One region of the Streptomyces sp. NPDC048506 genome, then DNA from elsewhere that is predicted to be linked to it. Evidence: predicted binding sites of a transcription regulator. Region 1 holds the regulator's gene; the other holds the start of a gene.
What was found. Region 1 encodes HrcA, which represses chaperone genes, less so after heat shock. Its sites were predicted from a motif close to TTNGCACTCNGNNNNNCNGAGTGCNAA; they were not measured.
Positions count from the first base shown of each region.

Region 2: a site for HrcA is predicted at 2,211-2,237, ahead of groES (co-chaperone GroES). Genes of this name have one in related genera too.

Region 1 covers NZ_JBEZIX010000006.1:193,913-198,101, forward strand. Annotated here, with positions in the region: gene AB0C96_RS06710 (MBL fold metallo-hydrolase) at 89-829, opposite strand; gene hrcA (heat-inducible transcriptional repressor HrcA) at 1,024-2,040, shown strand; gene dnaJ (molecular chaperone DnaJ) at 2,041-3,177, shown strand; gene AB0C96_RS06725 (nitronate monooxygenase) at 3,242-4,189, shown strand, end outside.
Region 2 covers NZ_JBEZIX010000007.1:200,967-205,155, reverse strand. Annotated here, with positions in the region: gene groL (chaperonin GroEL) at 1-1,620, opposite strand, end outside; gene groES (co-chaperone GroES) at 1,754-2,062, opposite strand; gene AB0C96_RS07925 (FtsW/RodA/SpoVE family cell cycle protein) at 2,543-3,898, shown strand.

The DNA of each region.
Region 1 (4,189 bases):
CAGTTCGGATCGATGGGGCCGGTCGTGGTGTCGGATCAACGGGGGCGGGTCGTAGCGTCGGAGCAATGGGGGCGGGGTGTAGTGGCGGTCAGGACGAACGGGGGACGCCGAAACGGGCGGCCAGGGCGTCCCGCTGGGCCCGGACGAAGGCGGCGTCCACCACCGCGCCATGGCCGGGTACGTACAGCGCCTCCTCGCCGCCGAGTGCCAGCAGCCGGTCCAGGGCCGCCGGCCACTGCTGGGGCAGCGCGTCCGGGCCGGCCTGCGGTTCACCGGACTCCTCCACCAGGTCGCCGCAGAAGACGATCTCCCGGGCGCCGTGCCGGCCGGGTACGAGAACGGCCAGGTCGTGGGCGGTGTGGCCGGGGCCCACATTGGCGAGCAGCACCGTGCGGTCGCCCAGGTCGACGGTGAGCTGACCGTGCACATGATGGTGCGGGACGACGAGCAGATCGGTGGCCTCCGCGGCGGCGTCCCGGTCCACGCCGTGGCGCACCGCGTCATGCCGCAGCTCGTCCTTGCCCCGGCGCAGCAGCAGCTCGCCCAGGCCGGCCGCGCCGAAGACCTCGACACCCGCGAAGGCCGCGGTGCCCAGTACATGATCGAAATGTGGATGGGTGAGCGCGACATGCGTCACGTCCCGGCCCAGTACGCCGCGGACCGAGCGGCGCAGCTCCGCGCCGTCGCGGATGCTCGCCCCGGTGTCGACGATCATGATCCCGGCCGTCCCGGTGATCACGCCGATCGTCTCGTCCCAGCCCGGCATCCGGCGCCGGACGACGCCTTCACCGAGCTGTTCCCACCCGGCCTCTTCCCAAGCAGTGCGCATACCGAGACGCTAGCTCCATCGCGATAGCGTTGCCCGGCAGATCGCCCGAACACGGTCATCGGCCACGCGCTGTGCGAGGCCACCCTTGCCGTGCCCGTGCTACCCGGCCGTACACTGGCTCCGGGTCTGGCACTCGGCCCGGGTGAGTGCCAGGAGAACGAGACGGCGGGACGGCCGGACTGGAGGTGCGCGGGATGCTCAGTGAACGCAGGCTCGAAGTGCTGCGCGCCATCGTCCAGGACTACGTCGGCACGGAGGAGCCGGTCGGCTCCAAGGCGCTCACCGAGCGCCACAAGCTGGGGGTGTCCCCGGCCACCATCCGTAACGACATGGCGGCGCTGGAGGACGAGGGCTTCATCGCCCAGCCGCACACCAGCGCCGGGCGGATCCCGACCGACAAGGGCTACCGTCTCTTCGTCGACAAGCTGGCCGGCGTCAAGCCGCTGTCCAGCCCCGAGCGGCGGGCGATCCAGAACTTCCTGGACGGTGCCGTGGACCTGGACGACGTCGTGGGCCGCACGGTCCGGCTGCTGGCGCAGCTGACCCGGCAGGTCGCGGTCGTGCAGTACCCGTCCCTGACCCGCTCCACGGTCCGGCACGTCGAGCTGCTGGCGCTGGCCCCGGCCCGCCTGATGCTCGTCCTGATCACGGACACCGGGCGGGTGGAGCAGCGGCTGATCGACTGCCAGGCGCCGTTCGCCGAGACGTCCCTCGCGGACCTGCGGGCGCGGCTGAACAGTCGGGTCGTGGGGCGCCGGTTCACGGACGTGCCCCAACTGGTGCAGGATCTCCCGGAGTCCTTCGAGCAGGACGACCGCGGTACGGTCTCGACAGTGCTGTCGGTGTTGCTGGAGACTTTGGTGGAGGAGACCGAAGAGCGGCTGATGATCGGCGGTACCGCCAATCTCACGCGCTTCGGACACGACTTCCCCCTGACCATCCGTCCGGTACTTGAGGCCCTTGAGGAGCATGTGGTGCTGCTCAAGCTCCTCGGGGAGGCCAAGGACTCGGGCATGACCGTACGCATCGGGCATGAGAATGCCCACGAAGGCCTGACGTCCACCTCGGTCGTCACGGTCGGCTACGGTTCGGGCGACGAGGCAGTCGCCAAACTCGGCGTGGTCGGACCGACCCGCATGGACTACCCCGGAACGATGGGAGCGGTACGCGCAGTGGCACGTTACGTCGGACAGATCTTGGCGGAGTCGTAAGTGGCCACGGATTACTACGCGGTCCTGGGCGTTCGGCGCGATGCCTCGCAGGACGAGATCAAGAAGGCCTTCCGGCGGCTGGCGCGGGAGCTGCACCCGGACGTGAACCCGGATCCCAAGACCCAGGAGCGGTTCAAGGAGATCAACGCCGCTTACGAGGTCCTGTCGGATCCGCAGAAGAAGCAGGTCTACGACCTCGGCGGCGACCCCCTCTCGCAGGCCGGCGGTGCCGGCGGGGCGGGCGGCTTCGGCGCGGGCTTCGGCAACTTCTCCGACATCATGGACGCCTTCTTCGGCACCGCGTCGCAGCGCGGCCCGCGGTCGCGCACCCGCCGCGGCCAGGACGCCATGATCCGGCTCGACATCGAGCTGAACGAAGCGGCCTTCGGCACGACCAAGGACATCCAGGTCGACACCGCCGTGGTGTGCACGACCTGCACCGGCGAGGGCGCCGCCCCCGGCACCTCCGCCCAGACCTGCGACATGTGCCGCGGCCGCGGTGAGGTCTCCCAGGTCACCCGGTCCTTCCTCGGTCAGGTCATGACGTCCCGGCCGTGCCCGCAGTGCCAGGGCTTCGGCACGGTCGTGCCGACGCCGTGCCCCGAGTGCGCCGGCGACGGCCGGATCCGCTCCCGCCGCACGCTGACGGTGAAGATCCCGGCCGGTGTCGACAACGGCACCCGCATCCAGCTCGCCGGCGAGGGCGAGGTCGGCCCCGGCGGCGGCCCTGCCGGTGATCTCTACGTCGAGATCCACGAGCTGCCGCACCCGGTCTTCCAGCGGCGCGGTGACGATCTGCACTGCACGGTCACCATCCCGATGACGGCGGCGGCGCTGGGCACCAAATGCCCGCTGGAGACGCTCGACGGGGTGGAGGAGATCGACGTTCGGCCCGGCACCCAGTCCGGCCAGTCGATCCCGCTGCACCAGCGCGGCGTGACCCATCTGCGCGGCAACGGCCGAGGCGACCTGATCGTCCACGTCGAGGTGCAGACGCCCACCAAGCTCGACCCCGAGCAGGAGGAGCTGCTGCGCCGGCTCGCCAAGCTGCGCGGTGAGGAGCGGCCCACGGGCCAGTTCCAGCCGGGGCAGCAGGGGCTGTTCTCGCGTCTGAAGGACGCGTTCAACGGCAGGTAGGCGGTACCGCCGGGGGGGTCGTCCCTGGTTCGGAGCGGTGTGTTGGGCGTGACACGATGTGCGCATGCCCACCGCACTGACCGATCTCTGCCGGCACCCGATCGTGCAGGCCCCGATGGCCGGAGGCGGCTCCGGACCCGAGCTGGCCGCTGCCGTCTGCGGCGCCGGCGGCCTCGGTTTCCTCGCCGCCGGCTACAAGACCGCCGACGGCATGTACCAGGAGATCAAACAGCTGCGGTCGCTGACCGACCGGCCCTTCGGCGTCAACCTCTTCATGCCGCAGCCCTCCCTGGCCGACACCTCCGCGGTCGACGTCTACCGCGAGCAACTCGCCGGCGAGGCCGCCTGGTACGAGACCGAGCTCGGCGACACCGACGGTCCCAGCGACGACGGCTACGAGGCCAAGCTCGCGATCCTGCGGGAGGACCCGGTGCCGGTGGTGTCCTTCACCTTCGGCTGCCCCTCGCGCGCCGTCCTCGACTCCTTCGCCAAGGTCGGTACGTACACCGTCGTCACCGCCACCACCGCGGCCGAGGCACAGGCCGCCCAGTGGTCGGGGGCGGACGCGGTCTGTGTGCAGGGCGTGGAGGCGGGCGGCCACCAGGCCACGCACCGGGACGATCCGCACCTGGACGGGACCGGTGCGGGCCTGGGGCTGCTGGCGCTGCTCGGCCAGGTCCGTGAGGCGGTGCAGATCCCGGTGATCGCCGCGGGCGGGCTGATGCGCGGCGCGCAGATCGCCGCCGTGCTGGCCGCCGGGGCGACCATGGCGCAGCTGGGCACCGCCTTCCTCGCCACCCCCGAGTCGGGTGCCAACCCGCTGCACAAGCAGGCGCTGACCAACCCCCTGTTCACGCATACGGAGTTGACCCGGGCGTTCTCCGGGCGCCCGGCCCGAGGCCTGGTGAACCGTTTCCTGCGCGAGCACGGCCCGTACGCCCCGGCCGCCTACCCCGCCGTCCACTACCTCACCTCCACCGTGCGCAAGGCCGCGGCCAAGGCGGGCGACGCG
Region 2 (4,189 bases), on a different contig from region 1:
GTGCGCGTGCCCGTGGCCGTGGCCGGCCTCGGCCTCTTCCTCTTCCTTCTTCTCGACGACCAGGGTCTCGGTCGTGAGCAGCAGGGAGGCGATCGACGCGGCGTTCTCCAGGGCGGAGCGGGTGACCTTCACCGGGTCGATGACGCCGGCCTTGACCAGGTCGCCGTACTCGCCGGTGGCGGCGTTGAAGCCGTTGCCCTTGTCCTGCTCGGCGACCTTGGCGGTGATGACGTAGCCCTCGAGGCCGGCGTTCTCGGCGATCCAGCGCAGCGGCTCGACGGCGGCGCGACGGACGACGGCGACACCGGTGGCCTCGTCGCCCTCCTTGCCGAGGTTGCCCTCCAGCACCTTCACGGCGTGCACCAGGGCGGAGCCACCACCGGAGACGATGCCCTCCTCGACCGCGGCGCGGGTCGCGGAGATGGCGTCCTCCAGACGGTGCTTCTTCTCCTTGAGCTCGACCTCGGTGGCCGCACCCACGCGGATCACGCAGACGCCACCGGCGAGCTTGGCGAGGCGCTCCTGGAGCTTCTCGCGGTCCCAGTCGGAGTCGGTGGTCTCGATCTCGGCCTTGATCTGGGCGACGCGACCCGCGACGTCACCGGAGTTGCCGCCGCCGTCGACGATGGTGGTGTCGTCCTTGCTGATGGTCACGCGGCGGGCGGTGCCGAGCACGTCCAGACCGGCCTGGTCGAGCTTGAGGCCGACCTCCTCGGCGATGACGGTGGCACCGGTGAGGGTGGCCATGTCGCCGAGCATCGCCTTGCGGCGGTCGCCGAAGCCGGGGGCCTTGACGGCCACCGCGTTGAAGGTGCCACGGATCTTGTTGACGACCAGGGTCGACAGGGCCTCGCCCTCGACGTCCTCGGCGATGATCAGCAGCGGCTTGGAGCCACCCGCCTGGATGACCTTCTCCAGGAGCGGCAGCAGGTCCTGGATGGACGCGATCTTGCCCTGGTGGATCAGGATGTACGGGTCTTCGAGGACGGCCTCCATACGCTCCTGGTCGGTGACCATGTACGGCGAGAGGTAGCCCTTGTCGAAGGCCATGCCCTCGGTGAAGTCCAGCTCCAGACCGAAGGTGTTGGACTCCTCGACGGTGATGACACCGTCCTTGCCGACCTTGTCCATCGCCTCGGCGATCAGCTCACCGACCTGCTTGTCCTGCGCGGACAGGGCGGCCACGGCGGCGATGTCGGCCTTGTCGTCGATCGGACGCGAGGTCGCGAGCAGCTCGTCGGAGACGGCCTTGACGGCGGCGTCGATGCCCTTCTTCAGGGCGGCCGGGGAAGCACCCGCGGCGACGTTGCGCAGACCCTCGCGGACCAGCGCCTGGGCCAGCACGGTGGCGGTGGTGGTGCCGTCACCCGCGATGTCGTTGGTCTTGGTCGCCACCTCCTTGACGAGCTGGGCGCCCAGGTTCTCGTACGGGTCCTCGACCTCGATCTCACGGGCGATGGTGACGCCGTCGTTGGTGATGGTCGGGGCGCCGAACTTCTTGTCGATGACGACGTTGCGGCCCTTGGGGCCGATGGTCACCTTGACCGTGTCGGCGAGCTTGTTGACGCCGCGCTCAAGGGCGCGACGGGCGTCCTCGTCGAACTTCAGGATCTTCGCCATGGGTTGCTTCAAGTCCTCTCATTGCGATCCTCGGCACGCAGTGGGGACCGCTGTCTCAAACGGAACTGCGCCCCTGCCCCGGGTTGTTTAGACGCGGGAACCAGGGGCGCAGATCACGGCAAATCTGGGTGACTTACTTCTCGACGATCGCGAGCACGTCGCGGGCCGAGAGAACGAGGTACTCCTCGTTGTTGTACTTCACCTCGGTGCCGCCGTACTTGCTGTAGAGCACGACGTCGCCGACCTTGACGTCGAGTTCGACGCGCTTGCCGTCCTCGAAGCGGCCCGGGCCCACGGCGAGGACGGCGCCCTCCTGGGGCTTCTCCTTCGCAGTGTCCGGGATGACCAGGCCCGAGGCCGTGGTCTGCTCGGCGTCGAGCGGCTGGACCACAATGCGGTCCTCAAGCGGCTTGATGGCAACCTTGGAGCTGGCGGTCGTCACGATCCGACCTCCCCCTTCGGAGATCTCACGGGGTTAACTGTCTGAGGTGGCGACCAGGTGGATCCGTCGTCGCGGGTGCCGGACCTGCCCGTCGCTGTATGTCTGGCACTCCCCACCGGAGAGTGCCAACGCCGAGACTATGACGCGGTTAGCACTCGGTCAAGCGGAGTGCCAGCGCGCCGGGGTGCGCGTCCCGTGACGCCGGTTGACCGACCGACGTCGCACTGACCATCGACCGGCCATCCGAGCCCCGTTTCCCTGCCAAATCGGACACACCTTCGCCTTCCCTCGCAACCACGCCACCGGCTGCCTCGTCTACCTCCCCGACTGCCGGTCCGCCGAACCGGACCCTGGGCATGTCGCGTCGATCAGCCCGGACCGGCCCGCGGCGTCGACCATCGATGGCGGAGGTATCGCGTGCGTGGACTGACCAGCGCCCCCCGGGCGACCGGGGAACCGGAGAGCGAGGCCGAGCGCACCATGACGTTCGCCGCGCTCGCCCTGGCGCCGGACCGCCGGAAGACCGAGGCCTGGCTGCTCGCGTTCGTCGTCCTGATCGCCGTCTTCGGCTACACCTACACCGGGCTGTCGATGACCGGCCGGCTGCCCGGCGGGCTGGTCGGCTTCGCGGTCAGCATGTTCTTCCTGGCCCTGGTGCCGCACCTGGTGCTGCGCCGCTTCGCCCCGCGCGCCGATCCGCTGATCCTGCCGGCGGCGACGCTGCTGACCGGGATAGGCCTGGTCCTGCTGCACCGCTTGGACATCACCTACGCGCGGACCCCGCACCTGAAGATCGCCGAAGCGGCCAGCGGCCAGCTGGTGTGGTCGGTGATCGGGGTCGCGGTCTGCATCGTCATCCTGCTGGTGCTGCGCGATCACCGCATCCTCCAGCGGTACATCTACCTGACGATGGTGGTCGCGCTGGTGCTGCTGATGGCACCGGCCTTCTTCGGCGCGGACATGTACGGCGCAAAGCGCTGGATCCTGCTCGGCCCGCTGTCGTTGCAGCCCGGCGAGTTCGTGAAGATCATGATCTCGGTGTTCTTCGCCGGCTACCTCACCGTCAACCGCGACGCACTGGCACTGGCCGGCCGCCGGGTGATGGGCGTCCAGCTGCCCCCGGGCCGCCAGCTCGGGCCGATCTTCACCATCTGGGCCATCAGCCTCCTGGTGCTGATCTTCGAGCGGGACCTGGGCACCTCGCTGATCTTCTTCGGCGTCTTCGTGATCATGCTGTACATGGCCACCAACCGGACCAGTTGGGTGGTGTGCGGCCTGCTGATGGCCACGGTCGGCGCCGCCGTCGTCGGCTCCCTGGAGCCCCATGTGCACGGCCGGGTCACCGCCTGGCTCGACCCCATGCGGGCCTTCACCAAGCAAGGCGTGGCGGAGGGCATGTCCGACCAGCTCGGCCAGGCGCTGTTCAGCTTCGGCAGCGGCGGCATCAGCGGAAGCGGCCTGGGCCAGGGCCACCCCGAGCTGATCGGCTTCGCCGGCAACAGCGACTTCATCCTCACCACGGTCGGCGAGGAGCTGGGCCTGGCCGGGGTGATGGCCGTGCTGATGCTCTACGTGCTGCTGGCGCAGCGCGGACTCCGGGTGGGGCTGACCGCCCGCGACCCGTTCAGCAAGCTGCTCGCGGTCGGACTCGCCGGCGCCCTGCTGCTCCAGGTCTTCGTGGTCGCCGGCGGCGTCACCGGCCTCATCCCCCTGACCGGCAAGGCCCTGCCCTTCCTCGCCAAGGGCGGCTCCTCACTCGTGGCGAACTGGGTGATGGTGGCACTCCTGCTCCGCATCAGCGATCACGCCCAACGACGGCGCGAGCCGGTGCGGTGACCTCCCACGTTTTTGTCTGCGGCGCCGTGGCCTTGGCGGCCGGCGTTCTCCGCACGTTGTTGGCTTTCCCGCCGTGATGGTTGTTCGCCGTTTCGCCTGCGGCGGGCGTGGGTTGTCGGGTGCGGTGACGGTCCTCCGGGGTAGGGGTGTGGGACTGCTTCGCTTTACGTCCCACACCCCTACCCCTCCGGCCCGCCCCCTCCCGTGAGTGGGAGGAAAACGGTCGTGGTTGTGGACGCCGGTGGCCCCCTGCCGGCAGTCGACAGACGGCGCACGCCCCCACAAGTCCTT